DNA from 4 places in the Promicromonospora sp. NPDC090134 genome. Region 1 is predicted to be linked to each of the others. Evidence: predicted binding sites of a transcription regulator. Region 1 holds the regulator's gene; each other region holds the start of a gene.
What was found. Region 1 encodes LexA, which represses DNA repair genes until DNA is damaged. Its sites were predicted from a motif close to TCGAACANNTGTTCGA; they were not measured.
Positions count from the first base shown of each region.

Region 2: ACIPN7_RS13110 (DUF222 domain-containing protein) is a predicted target of LexA. The motif match lies at 3,206-3,221, and genes of this name have one in related genera.
Region 3: ACIPN7_RS22690 (DUF222 domain-containing protein) is a predicted target of LexA. The motif match lies at 2,518-2,533, and genes of this name have one in related genera.
Region 4: ACIPN7_RS22190 (DUF222 domain-containing protein) is a predicted target of LexA. The motif match lies at 3,284-3,299, and genes of this name have one in related genera.

Region 1 is NZ_JBIVCZ010000002.1:47,669-52,637, forward strand. Features, by position in the region: gene ACIPN7_RS06655 (DUF5302 domain-containing protein) at 1-152, opposite strand, end outside; gene nrdR (transcriptional regulator NrdR) at 277-759, opposite strand; gene ACIPN7_RS06665 (LysM peptidoglycan-binding domain-containing protein) at 922-1,416, opposite strand; gene lexA (transcriptional repressor LexA) at 1,608-2,423, shown strand; gene ACIPN7_RS06675 (L-lactate dehydrogenase) at 2,497-3,486, opposite strand; gene ACIPN7_RS06680 (ATP-dependent DNA helicase) at 3,496-4,969, opposite strand, start outside.
Region 2 is NZ_JBIVCZ010000004.1:168,905-173,873, reverse strand. Features, by position in the region: gene ACIPN7_RS13130 (fibronectin type III domain-containing protein) at 1-406, shown strand, start outside; gene ACIPN7_RS13125 (WxL protein peptidoglycan domain-containing protein) at 582-1,937, shown strand; gene ACIPN7_RS13120 (BMP family ABC transporter substrate-binding protein) at 1,949-2,611, shown strand; gene ACIPN7_RS13115 (DUF2200 domain-containing protein) at 2,650-3,018, shown strand; gene ACIPN7_RS13110 (DUF222 domain-containing protein) at 3,355-4,969, shown strand, end outside.
Region 3 is NZ_JBIVCZ010000009.1:146,550-151,518, forward strand. Features, by position in the region: gene ACIPN7_RS22685 (MFS transporter) at 1-731, shown strand, start outside; gene ACIPN7_RS22690 (DUF222 domain-containing protein) at 838-2,466, opposite strand; gene ACIPN7_RS22695 (iron chaperone) at 2,675-3,031, shown strand; gene ACIPN7_RS22700 (DUF2568 domain-containing protein) at 3,181-3,558, opposite strand; gene ACIPN7_RS22705 (sigma-70 family RNA polymerase sigma factor) at 3,710-4,942, shown strand; gene ACIPN7_RS22710 (MFS transporter) at 4,939-4,969, opposite strand, start outside.
Region 4 is NZ_JBIVCZ010000009.1:49,567-54,535, reverse strand. Features, by position in the region: gene ACIPN7_RS22210 (TioE family transcriptional regulator) at 1-15, opposite strand, end outside; gene ACIPN7_RS22205 (erythromycin esterase family protein) at 107-1,336, shown strand; gene ACIPN7_RS22200 (DNA-binding protein) at 1,657-2,607, shown strand; gene ACIPN7_RS22195 (VOC family protein) at 2,715-3,140, shown strand; gene ACIPN7_RS22190 (DUF222 domain-containing protein) at 3,350-4,966, shown strand.

The DNA of each region.
Region 1 (4,969 bases):
TCGCCTGCGGCGGAACGGCCGCGTGCGGCGTTCTTCCGGTCCAGCGCTTCCTTGAACCGCGCCTTCGCGTCCACGCTCGGCGCGGTCGCGGCCTTGGGCGCCTCAGCGTCCTGAGCCACTGCCTCCTCGGCACCAGGCTTCTCGTCCGTCACACCGATCACCTCCTCCTGTTTCGGGGGTCCCTCGATCGGGTCCGTCGTCGGCCCCAGCCTGCACCACCGCGCGCCAGGGTGCCAATCGCTTTTCGTCCCCGCCGGCGCGCGGCCCGTCCGGCCGCTACGCCTGCGCCGCAGCGCGCTCCGCCGCGCGCTCGGCGCGCTCCGCGCGCAGGGACGTGATGGCGCTCTCGAAGTCCTCGAGCGAGTCGAACGACTGGTAGACGCTCGCGAACCGGAGATAGGCCACCTCGTCGAGCTCGCGCAGGGGGCCGAGGATCGCGAGGCCCACCTCGTACGCGTCGATCTCGGCGCTGCCGTTGCTCCGCAGGGTCTCCTCGACCCGCTGCGCCAGAATGGCCAGGTCGTCGTCACTGACGGGGCGGCCCTGGCAGGCCTTGCGCACGCCCGCGGCGACCTTGTCGCGGCTGAACGGCTCGGTGGCGCCGGAACGCTTGACCACCGACAGGCTGGCCGTCTCGACGGTGGTGAACCGCCGGTTGCAGTTCGGGCACTGCCGCCTGCGCCGGATCGACAGGCCGTCGTCGGCGGTCCGCGAGTCCACCACGCGCGAGTCGGCGTGGCGACAGAACGGGCAGTGCATGCTGACTCCTGCGTGGTCGGCCACGGACCGGAGACATCCGGTCGCGCCCCGACCGTAAGCGGGCAAACCACCCCCATGCAACATCGCCGCAACATTTGACGGCGAATCGTGGCCTCCGTCCACTTCGTCGGGGCGTTCGGCCACTTTTCGGGGGCCCTCCGGTCACTCCTTCGGGAGCAGGAGGAGCTCGCCGACCCGCACGGTGCCCGACGTCATCTCGTTGAGGTCCTGCAGCCGTGCGACCGCCTGCCGGACGTCCTCCCCGGGCTCCGCGATCTGCTCGGCGAAGCCCCAGAGCGTCTCCCCCGGCTGCACCGCGTGCACGCGGACCTCCGTCGGCTCACCCGGCGAGCTGGCCACGGCGGTCGCTCCCCACGTCGCCATCGGCGCGACCACGAGCATCGCCAGCAGCACCAGCACGACCCGGCCGCGCCGGGTGAGCCGCAGCCCCGCGAGCCCGAGCCGGTCGGCGAACGTGCGCGGCCCGCGCGGCGCGTACGAGGAGGCGGTCGGACGCGGCCGGGGCGGTGCCGACGCCCGGCTCGGGGTGTGCGCCGGGCCCGGCCGATACGCCCGGACCGCGCTCGATCCGGGCACCGTCGCATACGCCGGCCCGTACACCGGGGTGTACTGCCGCAGCGGGATCACGTCCCCCATGGCCCCTCCTCGAAAGGTGACTCGAACTCTTGTCCGTCATACACACGTTCGTCGAACGCTCGTACCATTGTGTAGCACGGGACACCGTAGAAGTCGAGACACGCTCGAACATTCGTTTGAGCCGAGCACATTTGTGATCTAGAGTGGGCAGCGCACAGGAGAACATTTGTCGGAACGGGAGGGGCACGGGCATGACGGGACGGGACGGGACCAGCGACACGAGAGCCGTCGACACGGCACTCTCGGGCGTCGCCACGTTGGACGCGCCGGGCGACGGGGCGGTCGCCGGCGTGCACGCGATCTCGCCGGCAGACCGCCTCACCGAGCGGCAGCGCCTTGTGCTGGACACGATTCGGCAGTCGTTCGAGACGCGCGGATACCCGCCGTCGATGCGCGAGATCGGCGAGGCCGTCGGGCTGGCCAGCCCGTCGAGCGTCAAGCACCAGCTCCAGATGCTGGAGAAGAAGGGCTTCCTGCGCCGCGACCCCAACCGGCCGCGTGCCATGGAGCTCGTCGAGCCCCTGGCCGAGCAGGTCGAGAAGCCGACGCGCGGTGAGATCCACTGGCCCGAGCCGCGGCGTAGCGGCCAGGTCCACTGGGGCGGTTCGGTGCCGGACGACGCGAGCACCCCGCCGCCGTCGTACGTGCCGCTCGTCGGCCGCATCGCGGCCGGTGGGCCGATCCTCGCCGAGCAGGTCGTCGAGGACGTCTTCCCGCTCCCCCGCCAGCTCGTGGGTGACGGCGAGCTGTTCCTCCTCAAGGTCGCGGGCGACTCGATGGTCGACGCCGCGATCTGCGACGGGGACTGGGTCGTGGTGCGCCGCCAGAACGTGGCCGAGCAGGGCGAGATCGTCGCCGCCATGATCGACGGCGAGGCCACGGTCAAGACGTTCAAGCAGACCGACGGGCACGTGCTGCTGCTGCCGCAGAACCCGGCCTACGAGCCCATCCCGGGTGACGAGGCGCAGATCCTGGGCCGCGTCGTCGCGGTGCTGCGCAGCCTCTGACCCGAGGCACCAGGGTTCCCGACAGGCCCGATCACCGGCTCACGGTGGTCGGGCCTGTCGCGTTGCCTACCCCCTAGAACCCGAAACGCCGCTGCACCGCACGCACGCTGTCGGCCGATGCGCGCAGCCCGGCCAGCTCGTCGTCCGACATGGGTACCTGCACGGTGCTCGTGACGCCTCGCCGGTCCACGAGGGACGGCACCGACAGGCAGACGTCGCTGATGCCGTGGTAGTCATCGAGCAGCGAGGACACCGGCATGATCCGGCGCTCGTCCTTGAGCACCGCCTCGATGATGCGGGTCGCGGCCAGGCCCACGGCGTAGTTGGTGGCGCCCTTGCCCGCGATGATCCGGTAGGCCGAGTCGACCACCTCGTGGTGCACCTCCGCGCGCACCGCGGCGTCCAGGGGCGCGGCGCCACCGACCGGCACCCAGTCGAGCAACGGCACGCCGCCGATCGAGGCGGAGCTCCAGAGCGCGATCTCCGAGTCGCCGTGCTCCCCGGCGATGTAGGCGTGCACGTTCCCGACGGCCACCCCGCACCGTTCCGCGAGCACCACGCGGAGCCGCGACGAGTCGAGCACGGTGCCGCTGCCGAAGAGCCGCTCGCGGGGCAGCCCCGAGATCTTGAGGGCCGCGTAGGTCACCACGTCCACGGGGTTGGTCACCATGAGGTAGGTCGCGTCGGGTGCGACCTCGACCAGGCCCGGCAGGATGGTGCGCATCAGACCGATCGTCGCCTCGGCGAGGTCGACGCGGCTCTGGCCGGGCTTCTGCTTGGCGCCCGCCGTGACCACCACGACGTCGGCCCCCTCGCACACCGCCGGATCGTCCGAGCCGATCACGTGCGCCTGGGACGTGAACATCAGCCCGTGCTGCAGGTCCAGCACCTCGGCGTCGACCTTCTGCCGGTCGATGTCGAGCAGGGCGATGGTGCGGGCGGAGCCGCGGGTCAGCGCCGCGAAGGCGAGCGTCGACCCCACGGCCCCCGCACCCACCACGGCGATCTTGGTGGTGCGGGATCCGGCGGGCTGGGCGGCGGGGACGTCCGAGGGGGCTGCCATGCCCTCAGGCTATGTGTCGAGCCTGGCGAGCGCGGCGCGGACCAGCTTCGGGTCGGTGGTGGGCCAGAACCCGGGCATCGACCGGGTCAGGAACGACGCGTACCGTGCCGTCGCGAGCCGTGGGTCGAGGACCGCGACGACGCCCCGGTCGTCCATGCTGCGCACCAGGCGTCCCGCGCCCTGCGCGAGCAGCAGCGCGGCGTGCTGCGCGGACACTGCCATGAACCCGTTGCCGCCCGCCTGCTCGACGGCGCGAGCGCGCGCGGCCTTGACCGGGTCGTCCGGGCGCGGGAACGGGATGCGGTCGATGAGCACGAGCTGGTTGGACGGTCCCGGCACGTCGACGCCCTGCCACAGGGACAGCGTGCCGAACAGGCACGTGGCCGGATCCTCGGCGAACTCGCGCACGAGGGTGGGGAGCTGGTCGTCGCCCTGGGCCAGGATCGGGAAGTCGAGCCGCTCCCGCATCGCCTCGGCTGCGGCGTTCGCGGCGCGCCGGGACGAGAACAGCCCGAGCGTGCGACCGCCCGCGGCCGTGATGAGCTCCGCGATCTCGTCGAGCTGCGCCTCGGTGGTCGGCTCGCGACCGGGGGCGGGCAGGTGCCGCGCGATGTAGAGGATGCCCTGCTTCGGGTAGTCGAACGGGCTGCCCGCGTCGAGACCCTGCCACGGCGGGGCGTCGGCGCCGTTGAGGCCGAGTGTTCCGGCGACGGCGTCGAACGTGCCGCCCAGCGCCAGCGTCGCCGAGGTGAACACGCCCGTCGACTCGCCCAGCAGGTGCGTGCGGATCAACCCGGCCACGTGCAGCGGGGCCGCGTGCAGCCGCGTCACGTTGTCGCCGAACCCGCCCCAGCCGTTGTCCGGGCGCGAGCACCACAGCACGTCGGCGGTCGTGTCCTGCGCCGCCATGCGCTCCGCCGTCTCGAAGAGCTGGAGCATGGCGCCCTGCGCCATCTTGAGCCCCGGGTCGGGCTGGCCCGCGTCCTTGCCCTGGGCGCCCTTGCCGCCCTCGGGCTTGAGGGTGCTCAGCACCTCGCGCGCGGCGTCGCGCACCGCGCCGACCGCCGTGCGCAGCGCGTCCGGCAGGCCGCTCGGGAACCGCTCAGCCGGCGCGGTGACCAGCAGGGTGCCGAGGCTCTGCGCCGCCGCGTCCAGGGTGTCGGTGTTGGTGCCCGCGTGGCGCCGGGCCAGCCGCGCCGCGCTCTCCACCGACGCCATGGACAGGTCCACGGTGGCCGACGACGTCACACGGTCGGTGAGCTCGTGCGCCTCGTCGACCACCACGACGTCGTGCTCCGGGAGCACGCCCGGGCTGCCCGTGGCCGCGATGCCGAGCATCGCGTGGTTGGTGACCACCACGTCCGCCTCGCGGGCGGCGGCCCGCGCCTTGTCCGGGAAGCACTCGGCGAGCATGGGGCACCTGCCGCCCAGGCACTCCATCGCCGTGACGGACACCTGGCGCCAGGCCCGCTCGGGCACGCCG
Region 2 (4,969 bases), on a different contig from region 1:
CAACACGCTGGTCGACCTCGGCACCGCCGAGGCCGCAGGCGACCACTACGCCGCCGAGGGTTCGATCAACCCGATCCGGGTGACCGACACGCGCCGCGGCGGCCCGCAGTGGTCGCTCTCGGCCCAGGTGGGCGACTTCACCTCCGGTGACCAGTCGTTCTCCGGCAAGTACCTCGGCTGGACCCCCGACGTGATCGAGGCGGGTGGCGGCTCCGTCGCCGGTGCGCAGATCGCGACCGGGTTCGGCGGTGGACCTGGCCTGTCGGAGTCGGCGGCCCTCGGCCGCGCCGCGGCCGGGCACACCACGGGTTCGGCGCACTTCGGCGCCGACCTCGACCTGAAGATCCCCGTCGACGTCACCGACGGGACCTACCGGGCCACGCTCACGCTCACCGCGCTGAGCTGACCGAAGCGGGGCTGACCTGCGCGGGCTGACCTGTTCGAGCTGACCTGCGTGGGCTGACCTGCGCAGTGCCGCCCCGCGCCGGGCGGGCGGCGCTCTCACGAGGAGCGTCGCCCGCCCGGTGACCCGGTCGATCCGTCCCGAACCTTGTCTGAACCGCACCATCGAAGGAAGCTCCATGCCCGTGCCCGCCGCCCGCGCGACCACGCGCCGTGTCGCCGCTCGCTCCTCGGCCGCGTTCGCGGCCCTGTCCACGGGGCTCGCGGCCCTGCCTGTGGGGCTCGCGGCCCTGGCCGTCACCCTCGGGACGGCGCTCGCCGGGCCGGCTGCCGCTGCGCCGGCGACCGCGCCCACCGACGACGTCACCTGGGGCGTGCGCACCGCGACCAACGACCACGGGGCCGAGCGGGAGAACTTCCGCTACACGGTGGACCCGGGCGCCAAGGTGTCCGACGAGCTCGTCGTCACCAACCACGGCGAGACCCCGCTCAAGCTCGACATCTACGCTGCCGACGGCTACACGACGACGGCGGGGCAGCTCGACGTGCTGACGCGGGACACCGGCGCTGAGGACACTGACACGGGGGACACTCACACGGGGGACACCGACACGGGGGACACCGGCTCCGTGCACGTCGGGTCCTGGCTCGACCCCGCCGTCGACCAGGTGCGCCTCGCGCCCGGCGAGAGCGCCGACGTCCCCTTCACGCTCGACGTGCCCGACGACGCGACTCCCGGCGACTACGCCGGCGCGATCCTCACGTCGCGCACCGTCACCGCGCAGGAGGCGGGGCTCGACTACGAGACCCGGTCCGGGATCCGCGTGTACCTGCGGGTCGCCGGCGACCTCGCGCCGAGCCTGACGGTCACCGACGCGCACGTCGGGTACCACCAGACCCTCAACCCCTTCGGACCGGGCGACGCGACCGTCACCTACACCGTCCGCAACGACGGCAACGTCCGCCTGGCCGCGCAGCAGGACGTCGGCGTCGCCGGCCCGTTCGGCTGGCTCGGCGCGCAGGGCGCGGCCGCCGACGTGCCCGAGCTGCTGCCGGGCGAGTCCTGGCCCGTGTCCGTGCCGGTCGACGGCGTGGCCCCGCTGTTCTGGCTCGGCGCCGACATCGTGCTCGTCGCCCAGCTTCCCGACGTAGCCGGCGCGACCCCCGGCGTGGCCCCGGTCGAGGCCCACGCGTCCGGCTTGGCCGTGCCCTGGCCGCTGCTCGCCGTCATCGTGCTGCTGGTCGGAGCCGTCGTCGTGATCGTGCGCCGCCGCCGGACCCGCGGGCAGCGCGAGGACGCCCGCGTGCAGGCCGCCGTCGCGAAGGCGCTCGCGGAACGCGCGGCGTCGGAGGGCACGTCGGCGGAGGGCACGTCGGCGGAGGGCACGTCGGCGGAGGGCACGGCGGTGGAGGGCACGGCGGTGGAGGGCGCGGCGGGCGAGGGCGCGGCGGGCGAGGCCGAGGAGTCGACGGGCTCTGACCAGGCAGCCCCTGAGGAATCAGAGGCGCCGAGGTCCGGGGCGGTCGCACCGTGATGCGGCCGGCAGTGGGACTCACCGCGAGTCTGGCCGCGGCCGCCGTCGCGCTCACCCTCGCCGCGTGCGGCGCCGTCGCGCCCGGCTCGACGTCGGACGGCGTCGCCAGTCCGCCGCCCCTGACCGGTTTCGCCGCGCGGTTCGTCGGGTCCAGCCACGAGCCGGCGCCGGAGGCGACGGTCCGCCCCACGCCGGGCACGTGGGACGACGTCGCCGTCCCCGCCGGGTACACGATCGTCGTTATCGCCCGTGGCGACGACGACGCGACGGCGACCCTCACGGACGCCGTCGAGCGCTACGCCGCAGACCACGGGGCGGACCTGACCGTGCTGGAGGCGCGGAGCGACGACGAGGTCGAGCAGCGCATCGACGAGGCCGTGACGGCCGCGCCGGACCTCGTGGTCGGCGTCGGCGACGGCGTGGTGGACGTCTTCTCCTTGATCACCGCGCAGTACCTGGAGACCGACTTCCTGGTGGTCGGCGCGCAGCTCCCGGAGCCGACCCACAACGTGACCGCTGTCGTCTGGCCGGGCGCTGAGTTCCGGGGAACGGGGCTGGGCAACGACGACGCCCACCCGGCCGCAGTCACGCCCGGCCGGGCGCGCGAGGCGGTCTCGGCCGGGGCGGCCAGTGTGCTGCACGACCTGACGGGCATCGTCATCGAGCTCGGCTAGGTGCTCGGGGTGTCGGAGGGCTCGGTTAGGGTCGAGGAATGGCCGGACACCGGATCTTCGCGATGAGCTTCGCCAGCATCTACCCGCTGTACGTGCAGAAGGTGGAGCGAAAGGGGCACGCCACTGCCGAGCTGGACCAGGTCATCACCTGGCTCACGGGCTACGACGACGCCGGGCTGCGCCGTGTCCTCGACAGCGACGTCGACCTGGAGACCTTCTTCGCGCAGGCCCCCGCGATGAACCCGAACGTGTCCCTGATCAAGGGCGTCATCTGCGGGTACCGCGTCGAGGACATCGAGGACCCGCTGATGCAGCAGATCCGGTACATGGACAAGCTGGTCGACGAGCTGGCCCGTGGCAAGAAGATGACGTCGATCCTGCGGGGGAGCGCGACGGCCGGGATCTGAGGCGGGCGGCACGGAGTCCTCGGTCGCGGCGATGGTTGCCGGCTCCCTGCCATGGTGCGATCCCGCCATGTCCCGATCCTCTCTGTCGAGGTGTGCGCGAGGCCCCTGAGGCGTGCCCCTTGAGCAACAGTAGGCCTTGATCTGCCTCGGGAAGAGTTATCCACGGATTTCAAATGCGCCTCGCAGTGCGTATGAATGTTCGAGACAATGGTGTCAGGCGAACGGCGAGGGCAGGGGGTGGCACCGGTGGAGTCCACGAACGGGCGAGGAACTGAGGGCGTGCAACCAGCTGGTGCTCCTGCTGCTGGCCCGGCAGGCGTGGCCTCGTTGGAGGGTGTGCTGGACCGGATCGAGGCCGCGGTGGGGGAGCTGGCGGCCCTGGTGGCGTCGGAGGTGCTCGATGGTTGGGGCGCTCCGTCGATCGCCAGGCTGATGCGGGCCCACACCCGGGTCCGCAAGGTGACCGGACGGTTGGATGGTGTGCGGTTCACGGTGCTGCCCCGGATCGAGGACGAGGGTTCGTGGCGTAGTGGTGGCATGTCCCGGACGTTCACGTCCTGGCTGCGCCTGCGCGAAGGCGTGTCGGCGTCGACGGCTCGGAAGGACGTCACCGCCGCCCGCCGCCTGGCGCAGGCGTTGCCGGTGACCCGTGAGCGTCTGGTCGCCGGCACCCTGGGCGCGGATCATGCCCGCGTGATGTGCGAGGTGGCCCCGACGAGTCAGAGTCGTGAGGACGCGTTGGCGTGGCTGGTCGATACCCGCACGGGTGAGCCGACCACACCAGAACTGTTCGTCCAGACGGTGCCGATCGATCTGCCCGACCCGGCGGACGACCCGGACGGTACCCGCACCCGTGACCAGATCACCGAGGTGCTGGAGACCGCGATCTCCGAGGGGACCCTGGTCACGGGTGAGGGTCTGGTGTTGCGGGAGGCGGGAGTGTTGAACGCGGATCAGTTCCGGGTGGTGGCGCGCCGGTTCGCCACGGTGACCGATCCGGACACCGATGACGTGGAGGACGACATGGCCGCCCGGGGTGAGTTCCTGGACGTGTCCAAGACCCTGGGCGGCTTTCACGTGGCGGGGTTTCTCACTGACGAGCACGGTCTACTGGTCTCGACGGCGATCACGGCGTTGATCGGTGCCCCGGCCGCTGAGGATGATCGGTCCCCGGCGCAGCGTCGGGCGCAGGGACTGGCGGATCTGGCACGCCTGACCCTGGACGCGAATGTCGTTTCGCCCGGTGCTGCGATCCCGCCGCATCTGAACGTGACGGTGTCGTGGTCGGAGCTGACCGCGCAGGTCACCCGTACCCGGGACGGGTTGTGCCTGACCTGCGGACAGGCGCAGCCAGGTCGGGGCAGCAAGCCCTCACTCCCGGTCCCGCGCGGCACAGGACCGACGACACCGGGCAGCGCGACGACACCGGGCAGCGCGACGACACCGGGCAGCGCGACGACACCGGGCAGCACGACGACACCGGGCAGCACGAGAACACCGGGCAGCGCGGCGACACCGGGGCGGGTCACCGTGCCCGGTGCGCCTTCGGTGTCCGGGTTGCTGTCCGTGGGTGGTGCGGTGTTCACGGAGTCAGGTGGTCGGGTGCCGTCGGGGTTGTTGCGCAGGTTGGCGTGTGACAGCGCGGTGACGCGGGTGGTGTTCGGCCCGGATGGTGCGGTACTGGATGTGGGGCGGGCGCAGCGGACGGTGTCGGGGCAGATGCGTCGTGCGGTGATCGCGCGCGATGGGCATTGTGTGTTCCCGGGCTGCGATCAGCCGCCGTCGCGGTGCGAGGTTCATCATGCGGTGACGCACTGGGCTGATGGTGGTGGGACGTCGGTGGGCAACAGTGCGTTGTTGTGCTGGTACCACCACCAGCTCGTCGATACCCGGGGCATCACGATGCACTGGGCCGGTAAACCTGCCGCGCCCACCGGGGCCGGGGCGCTGC
Region 3 (4,969 bases), on a different contig from region 1:
CGGACGACGGCGGCATCGACCTCGGCCTGCGGGACGGCGTCGAGACCTCCACCGGCGCGGGCCCGTCCTCCGACGTCGGACAAGCCGATCGACCGCTGCGGCACGCGCTGCGCCTGGCCCTGTCCGTGCTGCGTGCGGGACGCGGGCTGCCCGCCGTCGTGTCGGTGCGGGCACTGGTGTCGGCGGCGTTCACGGGTGCCGAGGTGCTGCTGCCGCTGCTCCTGGTGCACGAGCGGCACCTGAGCCCCGGAGGCGCCGGGCTGATCCTGACGGTCGGGGCCCTGGGCTGGTCCGCGGCGTCATGGGTGCGAGGGCGCAACCTGCTGCACCTGAGCCACGCCGGGTACGTGCGGCTCGGCGGCGGCCTGCTCGCCCTCGGGATGGTCGGCGCGGCGGTGCTCGTGCTGCCGGACGTACCAGCCGGGGTCGGGATGGCGTTCTGGGTGCTCTCGGGCAGCGGCATGGGCCTGGTGTACCCGACACTGTCCGTCCTCACGCTGGAGCTGGCGCCACCGCACGAGCAGGGCTCGGCGTCGTCCGCCCTCCAGGTGGCTGATGCCGTCGCGGCCGCCATCGCGTCGTCCGCGACCGGCGCCCTGCTCTGGACCCTGTACGACGTCGCCGGACTGCCCGCCTACGCCGTCGTGCTGGGGCTCACGGGGCTGCTGGCGGCGGCCGCGCTCGCGCTCGCGGGGAGGACCCGCGTCGCAGTCCCGCAGGTTGTGCCGTGAGCGCGGGACAGCAAGCGCAGAGCCGCGTAGGGCGGCGCCGCGCAGGGCGGAGCCGGTCGTAGGCAACCGAGGGACTTCGTGGGCGAGGGGACCCAGGCCCTGGGCGTCACGCGGCGGTGGCTGGTGGTGCGGCGGGTGGGTCGATGGGTTCGGGCAGTCGGATGCGGTGACCACGGGCGTCGGTGAAGACCCACCCTGTCTCCACCAGCACGCCCCTGGTGGTGGCGGAGGTCGGCTTGCCCTCCCAGGACATGGCGATTCCTCGGGCATCAACAATCTGGTGATGGAACCAGCACAACAACGCGCTGTTGCTCACCGACGTGGCACCACCCTCGGCCCAGTGCGTCACCGCGTGATGCACCTCGCACCGCGACGGCGGCTGATCACACCCCGGGAACACACAGTGCCCGTCCCGCGCGATCACCGCGCGCCGCATCTGCCCCGTGACCGTCCGCTGCGCCCGCCCCACATCCAGCACCGCACCCTCCGCACCGAACACGACCCGAGTCACCGCACTGTCACACGCCAACCGGCGCAACAACCCCACCGGCACCCGAGAGCCCGACTCCGTGAACACCGCACCACCCATACCCAGCAACCCAGAAGCCGGCACACCAGGCGCACCCGCGTTCGGCGCACCTGCGTTCCGTGCACCCCCGTTCGGCGCGCCCGACCGGCCCGGGACCGTCTGTCCGCAGGTCAGGCACGACCCCTCACGCGTGCGGGTGACCTGGGTGACCAGCTCCGACCAGGAGACCGTCACGTTCAGGTGCGGCCGGATCGACGCACCCGGCGAAGCCTGGTTCATGTCCAGCACCAGACGCGCCACATCCGCCAGACCCTGCGCACGGCGCTGACCCGGCGTCCTGGAGTCCTCCGCCGCCGGTGCGCCGGCCACGGCGGTCAACGCCGTAGTCAGCAGCAGGCCGTGCTCGTCGGTCAAGAACCCCGCCACATGGAACCCGCCCAGCGTCCTGGACACGTCCAGGAACTCACCCCGGACGGCCCTGTCATCGTCCACGTCGTCCGTGTCGGGGTCCGTGATCGTGGCGAACCGGCGCGCGACCACGCGGAACTGATCGGCATTCAGCACCCCCGCCTCGCGCAGGACCAGACCCTCACCCGTCGCCAGCACCCCCTCACCGATCGCGGTCTCCAGCACCTTCGTGATCCGGTCCCTGGTCTCCGATCCGTCCAGGTCATCCCGAGGGTCGGGGAAGTCGACGCTGACGGTCTGCACGAACGCCTCCGGTGTCGTCGGCTCACCGGTGCGGGTGTCGATCAACCACGCCAACGCGTCCTGACGCGTCTGGCTGGTGGGCGCGACCTCCGCCATCACCCGGGCGTGATCCACCCCCACACGCCCGGCCACCAGCCCCGCCCGGGTGGCCGGCAACGCCTGCGCCAGCCGCCGCGCCGTCGCCACGTCCTTACGGGCCGTGCCCGCCGCGACACCCTCCCGCAGCCGCAACCACGACGCGAACGTGCGCGACATGCCACCGCTACGCCAGGACCCGTCGTCCTCGATCCGCGGCAGCACCGTGAACCGCACCCCGTCCAACCGTCCCGTCACCCTGCGGATCCGGGAGTGCGCATCCATCAACCGCGCCACCGTCGGGGCACCCCAACCGTCCAGCACCCCCGGGGCGACCAGGTCGGCCAGCTCGCTGACCGCCGTCTCGATCCGGGCCAGCACCACCTCCAACGAACCCGGGGACACACCACCGGACGCCATCCCATTCGAGTCCACCCGTGCCACCCCCCTCGTTCACCTGACACCATTGTCTCGAACATTCATACGCACCGCGAGGCGCACTTCAAATCTGTGGACAACTCTTCGCACGCCTGGACAGGCGACGGCGACAGACGGCGGCGACGGCACGCCGTCGCCGTCCGACACCCCTGCCCTCGCGGAACCCGCCGGACCTCGCGAGGCTGTGCTCATGGGCGAGTTCACCGAGTACATCGCCGGCCTGGACGGGCCGGCCAAGGACGCCGTCGAGCACGTGCGGGCGCGGGCACTGCAGCTCGTGCCGGACGCCGAGGAGGGCATGAGCTACGGCATGGCCGCCCTGCGCTACCGGGGCAGCCCGCTGGTCTCGGCGCGCGCCACCGCGAAGCACATCGGGCTGTATCCGTTCAGCCCGCCCGCGATCGACGCGCTCGCACCCGACCTGGCCGATCTCTCGACGTCGAAGGGCACGGTGCGGTTCACACCGGACCAGCCGCTGCCGGACGACGTCCTGGACCGCCTCGTGCTGTTCCGGCGCGACGAGATCGACGCCATGCGGTCCCGCTGAACGGTCACGTCGAACGGTCACGTCGAACGGTCACGTCGAACGGTCACGTCGAACGGTCACGTCGAACGGTCACGTCGAACGGTCACGTCGAACGGTCACGTCGTGCCGCCGGTCCGGTGCGCGGGAAGCACTCGCGCCCGGCCCACGGCTCAGGCCCCCCGGCGCGGCCCGGAGTCGCGTTCGGGCTCCAGCACGCTGGGCCGGTTTCGGGTCAACCACAGCACCAGCCGGTCCACCGCCCAGACAGCCGCGAGCGCCACGCCGGGGGCGGCGGCTCCCACGCGCCAGCACAGGTATCCGACGCCGCCGAAGAGGGCCGCCTCCATGGCGACCTGCGCCCAGGCCGGGACCGCCACGGGTGCCTTCGGCGAGAGGAACGTCGCCCAGAGGGCGATCACGACGGCCGGCGCGAGGAGGACGGCGGCGAGGCGCCATCCGCCGTCGGCGAGGTTCCAGGCGGCGTAGCCCGCGCCCGCGGCGAGTGCGAGCTCGAGCAGGAAGCGCACGACAAGGGCAGTTGTTCTCACGCGCGCCAGCGTACGCACCGTGTGAGCTGGGCTCACGTGCCGTCCGCATGTCCCCTGGGTCACGGGGAGCCGATCCGGCGCAGGTCGCGCGAGGGTGTCACATCTGCCGCCCCCGTCCCGTCAGAGGGGTATGACGCGAGAGCATGTCCGCATGACCAAGCCCTCGACCTCGCCGTCCGCTGCGACAGCCGGCGCGACGGCCGGCGCGACAGCCGGCGCGACGCCGTCCGGCACTGTGCCCCGTACCGGCGCCTTCCTGGACGACGCCGCGCTCGGCCGGCTGCGTCCGCTCTCGTTCGCGGTCGCCTACCGGATGCTGGGCAGCGTGGCCGAGGCGGAGGATGTGGTGCAGGAGGCGCTGACACGCGTCTCGCAGGCGCCCGACGTGCGCAATCCCGACGCGTTCGTCACCACGGTGACGACGCGCATCGCCATCGACGTGCTGCGTTCGGCGCGGGTCCGGCGGGAGCAGTACGTGGGCGAGTGGCTCCCGGAGCCGCTGGTCGGTCCCGTCCCGTCGCTGCCGGTCGCGATGGCGACGCCGGCGCCCGACGTCGCGCGCCATGCCGAGCTCGCCGACGACCTCTCCACCGCGTTCCTGGTGCTGCTGGAGACCCTCACCCCGACCGAGCGTGCGGCGTTCCTGCTGCACGACGTGCTCGGGTTTCCGCACAGCGAGGCCGCCGACGTGATCGGCACCAGCGAGGTCGCCGCGCGGCAGCTCGCTTCACGCGCCCGACGGCGGATCGCGCGGCACGTTGCGTCGCCGCCCGTTGCGTCGCCGCCCGGTGCCCCGCTGCCCGCAGCGTCGCGGCCCGCAGCGCCCCGCCACCCGGAGCAGGACGACCTCGCGCACCACGTCCCGCCCACGCGGCCGCGCACCGCGAGCGACCGGGCCCGCGCCGAGGAGCTCGTGACCCGGTTCCTCGCCGCGTGCGAGGAGGGTGCGGTGGACTCGTTCCTGGAGCTGCTGGCCGAGGACGTGGTGCTCACGGGCGACGGCGGCGGCAACGTGCCCCAGGGCATGTCGATCGCCCGGCCTGTCGCGGGCCGCGTCACGGTCGCCCGGATGCTGGCGGCCTTCATCGGCCGCGGCGCGCCGCTCCACTTCGAGCGGGCGCTCGTGGGCGGCGAGCCCGGTCTGCTCATCGTGGCGGACGACGCCGTGGGCGGCGGCCTCATCGGTACCTGGTCGTTCGAGGTCGTGGGCGGTCAGCTCGCGGGTATCCGCGGCGTGATCAACCCGGACAAGCTCGGGCACCTGGGGCAGCTCGCGGATCTTGACCGGCTCCAGGCCACGCTCAGGAGCGCGCTGGAGTCGCGGACCGCGGCCCGGCGCGCAGCAGCGCAGCGGACCGCGGACCAGCCGACCTCCGAGAGCTAGGCCATCGAACGGTCGCTCGTCGGTTCC
Region 4 (4,969 bases), on a different contig from region 1:
AGGGTTCGTCGCCATCCACCCGCCTGTTCTGCATGCGCTGCCTGCTCTTCCAGGGCGCTGTTCGGGCCCAGGTCTCCACCGGGACGTCAACGATACCGTTGAGGGAATGGTGAGAGACCTCCAGCACACCGTTCATCCCCTTGACGCCGCCGCCGTCCTGCACCTGCTCCCGGGCCGGCCGCGGATCCTCGCACTGGGCGAGCCCACTCATGGCGCGGGCGCCCTGCTGAGGCTGCGGAACGAGCTGTTCTGGGAGCTCGTCGAGCAGGCGGGCTACCGCACGATCGCCCTGGAGACCGACTGCCTCGCGGGGCGGGTCGTGGACGACTACGTCGCCACCGGTGAGGGCCATCTCGACGACGTCATGAGGCGTGGGTTCAGCCACGAGTGGGGTGCCTTCCCGGCCAACCGCGAGCTGGTGCGCTGGATGCGCGCCTGGAACGAGCGTGCCGGCAACGTTCGCACTGACGAGGCGGGCCGGCCCGACGCCGGCCGGCTCCGCTTCGCGGGCTTCGACGGGCCGCTGGAGATCCAGGCGGCCGCGAGTCCCCGGGCCGCGCTCACGTCCCTGTACGGGTACCTGTCCGCGCGCGTCGAGGCGGAGCTGCTGCCCTGCACCGCGGACGTGCTCGACCGGATGATCGGCGCGGACGTCCGGTGGACCGAACCTGCCGCCATGATGGACCCGGCCCGGTCCGTGGGTCAGTCCGCCGAGGCCAGGGAGCTGCGCCTGCTCGCCTACGACCTGGCGACGCTCCTCGACACGCACGCACCGCAGCTCGTCGCCACCTCCACGGCGCAGGAGTGGGACCGGGCGCGCCTGTACGGACGCACCGCGACCGGCCTGCTGCGCTACCACTTCTGGATGGCCGACCCGTCGCCCGCCCGGATGACGCGGCTGCTCGCGGTCCGTGACGCCATGATGGCCGACAACCTGCTCGCCCTCGCGGAAAGCAGCCCCGTGCTGGTCAATGCCCACAACAGCCATCTGCGGCGCGGCATGAGCACGATGCGCATGTGGGACCACCCGCGGCTGGAGTGGTGGGGCGCCGGCGCCCTGGTGAGCGCCCGGCTGGGCGAGCGGTACGGGTTCCTGGCCTCAGCGGTCGGCACCATCCGGCACCACGGCGTCGACGACGCGCCGTCGGACAGCGTCGAGGGGCTCCTGTCCGCGCTCGGTGCCGACCGGTCCGTCGTCGACGCCCCGGGGCTGGCCGCGCTGCTCGGGGGCTCGGTGGCGCGGGTGTCTCCCTGGTTCGGTTACGCACCGCTCGACCCGGCTCAGCTCGCCGACCTGGACGGGATCGTGTTTCTCCAGGACGTTCCTGAGGACTGATCCTGCGTCCGCGTGTCGGTCCGGTCCGATCGTCGGCCCAGGTGCCGCGGATCTCCGACCGATCTCCCGCGGATTCGATGCTCACTATCTGCTCCCCGCAGGCCGAGTAGTGCCCTGACAAGTCCCGCTGAACCCTGCTATCTGGCCGATCCTGCATCTACTGCGCACCCGCTTCAGGAAAGCGGGTGCGCAGTGTGTGGAGCGAAAGTAGGAGTAGGATTGCGCTACTACTCGTACTACTACGAGTGGAAACAATGCGGGTGGAAAGAACGACTGTCGAAACAGGGACGGTCGAGACGACGACGTGAGCGGGGAACGACGTGCGGGACAAGGAACGGGTCTTCCAGGCGGCGGACGCACTGGCGGCCGAGGGCGCGGCGCTGACCGTGACGAACGTGCGCGAGCGCGCCGGCTGCTCCAATGCCACGGCCACGAAGTACCTGCGGGAGTGGCGCGACGCGAAGACCGCCGAGGACGACGCGCGCAGCGCGCTCCCTGACCTGCCCGCCGCGGTGAGCGCGCTGGCGGAGCGCGGTCTGGAGGCCCTGTGGGGTGCGGCGGTCGAGGCGGCACGGGCGGAGCACGAGGCAACGGTGGCGGCGTCGGAGGAGGCGCTGAGCGCCGTCGTCAGTGAGGCGGACGCCCTGGCGGCGCGCGTGGACGAGGCCGACGCCGAGCTCGCGCAGTTCCGTGCCCTGTTGGAGACCGCACGTGAGCACGCGCGGTCGGTCCAGGACGAGCGCGACGCGGCCGAGGAGGCCCGGGGCGACGCGGCGTCGTCGGCAGCCAGGCTGGGGGGTGAGCTCGACGGCGCGCGGCGGGCACTGGAGTCCGTGCGCGACGAGCTCGCCGAGGCCCGGGCGGGGGCCGCGGCCGCCGAGCGAGCGCGGTCCGAGGCGGAGTCGGCGCGCGCGCAGGCGGACGGTGCTGCCGTGGGCCTGCGGGAGTCCCTGACGGACGTGCGCGGCGCGCTCGAGGCCGCACGGGGCGACGTCGCGCAGGCGAACCGTGACCGGGCTGCCGCCGATGCCGCGCGCGCCGCCGCCGAGGCCTCCGTGGCCCGGCTGGAGGGCGAGCTCTCCGCGTCCCGGGACGCGCTGGAGTCCGCGCGCAGGCAGGCAGCGGACGCCGAGGAGGCGCGCGTCGTGGCGATCGCCGGCCAGGCCCAGGCCGAGGGCACCGCCGCGGGGCTGCGGGAGGCGCTGAGCGCGGCCGTTCAGCGGGTCGACCCGTCCGGGACCGAGTCCGCTCCTGTGGCGCAGGCGGGGTGAGGCAGCGGGGTGAGACACGGGCGAAAGGGCGAGTGAAAACCGCCCCTGAGCACGAAAAACACCCGCGGGCTCCGGCGAGTGTCAGTGTCCGGTGCTGAGATGGCGGCATGAGCCTTCGAGGATTCTCCACCATCAACTACTGGGCCGACGACGTCGCCGCGGCCTCCGCCTGGTACACCGAGGTGCTCGGCGTCGAGCCCTACTTCCAGCGGTCCGGACCGGACGGCACGCCCGCCTACGCCGAGTTCCGGATCGGGGACCACGAGGCCGAGCTCGGCCTCGTCAGCCGGGCCTACGCGCCCCCGGGCCTGCCCGACCAGCCCGGGGGCGCGCTCATGTACTGGCACGTCGACGACCTGCGGGGCACCGTGGCCCGACTGCTCGACCTGGGTGCCACCGAGTACCAGCCCGTCACCGAGCGCGGCCACGACTTCGTCACCGCCGCGGTCGTAGACCCCTTCGGCAACGTGCTTGGCGTCATGTACAACCCGCACTACGTCGAGCAGTTCGGAGCGACCGCCGGGGCGGAGTAGGCGTGGAGTGACCGCTGCGTGACCGCAGGCAGATCGGCTGCTGGCCGGGGTCCCGGTGCGCGACATCTCGATGCGGTGCGCCTCCACGCGCAACGGCTCCGTGGTTCAACGGTTATCCACAGATTTCATCTCGGCCCAGCAGGTCGAATGTATGTTCGATAACCTTGGAGAGTCGGCACAGCAACAGATCGGGACGGGGGTGACACGAGATGGACGGCACACCAGCGACTCCACCCGAGCCCCGTCAGGCGTGCGGGCCTCGCGCCCTCGAGACCGTCCTGAGCGAGCTGGACGTGCTCGCCGACGAGCTGGTGGCCTCAGCGGGACCGGACGCGGTCGCCGGCGGCGGCGAGTCCGCCGGTACCGGTGGCGTCGCGGTCCCTCGGCTCGTCGTCGCCGCACCGCGGCTGCGTGCGCTCAGTGCCCGCCTGGACACGGTCCGGCTGACGTGGCTGCCCGTGATCGAGGCTCGGCATCCCTGGCAGGCCACGGGTGCGCGGACGTTCTCGGCCTGGCTCGCCAGGACGGAGAACGTCAGCACCACCACCGCCAACCGGGAGGCCCGAACCGGCCGGGTGCTGCGTGACCACCTGCCCACGGCCCGCGCGGCGGCGCTCGCGGGCGGCATCGGCGTCGACCACGTCCGTGCCCTGGTGGACGTCGCGCCCACCAGCGAGGCACGCAAGGCGGCACTGGCCGCGCCGATCGAGCTGGACGGCTCCGAGGGTGGCGCTGCTGCTGACCTGTGCGGCGATGCGGTCGATGGCGATGCGGTCGGCGACGGTGCGGTCGATGACGAGGCTTCTGCCGAGCCGGGCACCACGGACGGTGACCCGGAAACGGTGGGCGACACCCGTCCGGCTCCCCCGGCCATCACCGGCGAGGGGTACCTGACGGGGCTGGCCGGTGCTTGCGACCCGGCGCGCTTTCGTCGGGTGCTGAAGCGGTTCGGCCAGGTCGCGGACCCCGACGCGGACGACCGCGGCTACCGGGAGGCGACCGAACGTGAGCACCTGGAGGTCTCGCCGACGTTCGGGGGCTGGCACGTCAACGGCTTCCTCACCGACGAGCACGGGCACCTGCTGTCGACGGCGCTCGGCTCGATGATGGGCTCCCCGGCCGCCGGCGACGACCGCACACCCACCCAGCGCCGGGCGCAGGCGCTCGCCGACCTGGCGCGGGACGTCCTGGACAACGGCCGCGTCGGATCGGGGGCCGCGGTGCGTCCGCACGTCCACGTCACCGTCTCCCTGACGGAGCTGCTCCGGAGCGGGCGGACGAACAGCCACGGCGGACGGACCGGAGCCGGACAGACGAACGTCGGATCGACGAATGGCGGCGCGCTCCGTCCCGGCGACCTGACGGCGCTGACGGCTCAGCCCGCGACGTTCACGGGGGCGTCCGCGAAGGGAAGCGTCGTTCCCCGCGACCTCCTGCGCCGGCTTCTGTGCGACGCCGAGGTCACGCGCGTCGTGTTCGGCGCAGACGCTACCGCGATCGACGTCGGACGCGCCCAGCGCACGGTGACCGGGCAGATGCGCAAGGCAGTGATCGCCCGTGACCAGCACTGCGTCTATCCCGGCTGCGATCAGCCACCCAGCCGGTGCGAGGTGCACCATGCGTTGCGGCACTGGGCCGACGGCGGCGAGACGTCCGTCGCGAACTCCGCCCTCTTGTGCTGGCACCACCACACGCTCGTGGACACCACCGGGATCACCATGGCGTGGGAGCCGGGTCCGACACCGGACCAGCCGGGGCACTGGAGCTTCGCCAACCGCCACGGTCGCAGGATCGGGCTGCCATGGGCCCGGGATCGGGCTGCTTGAGGA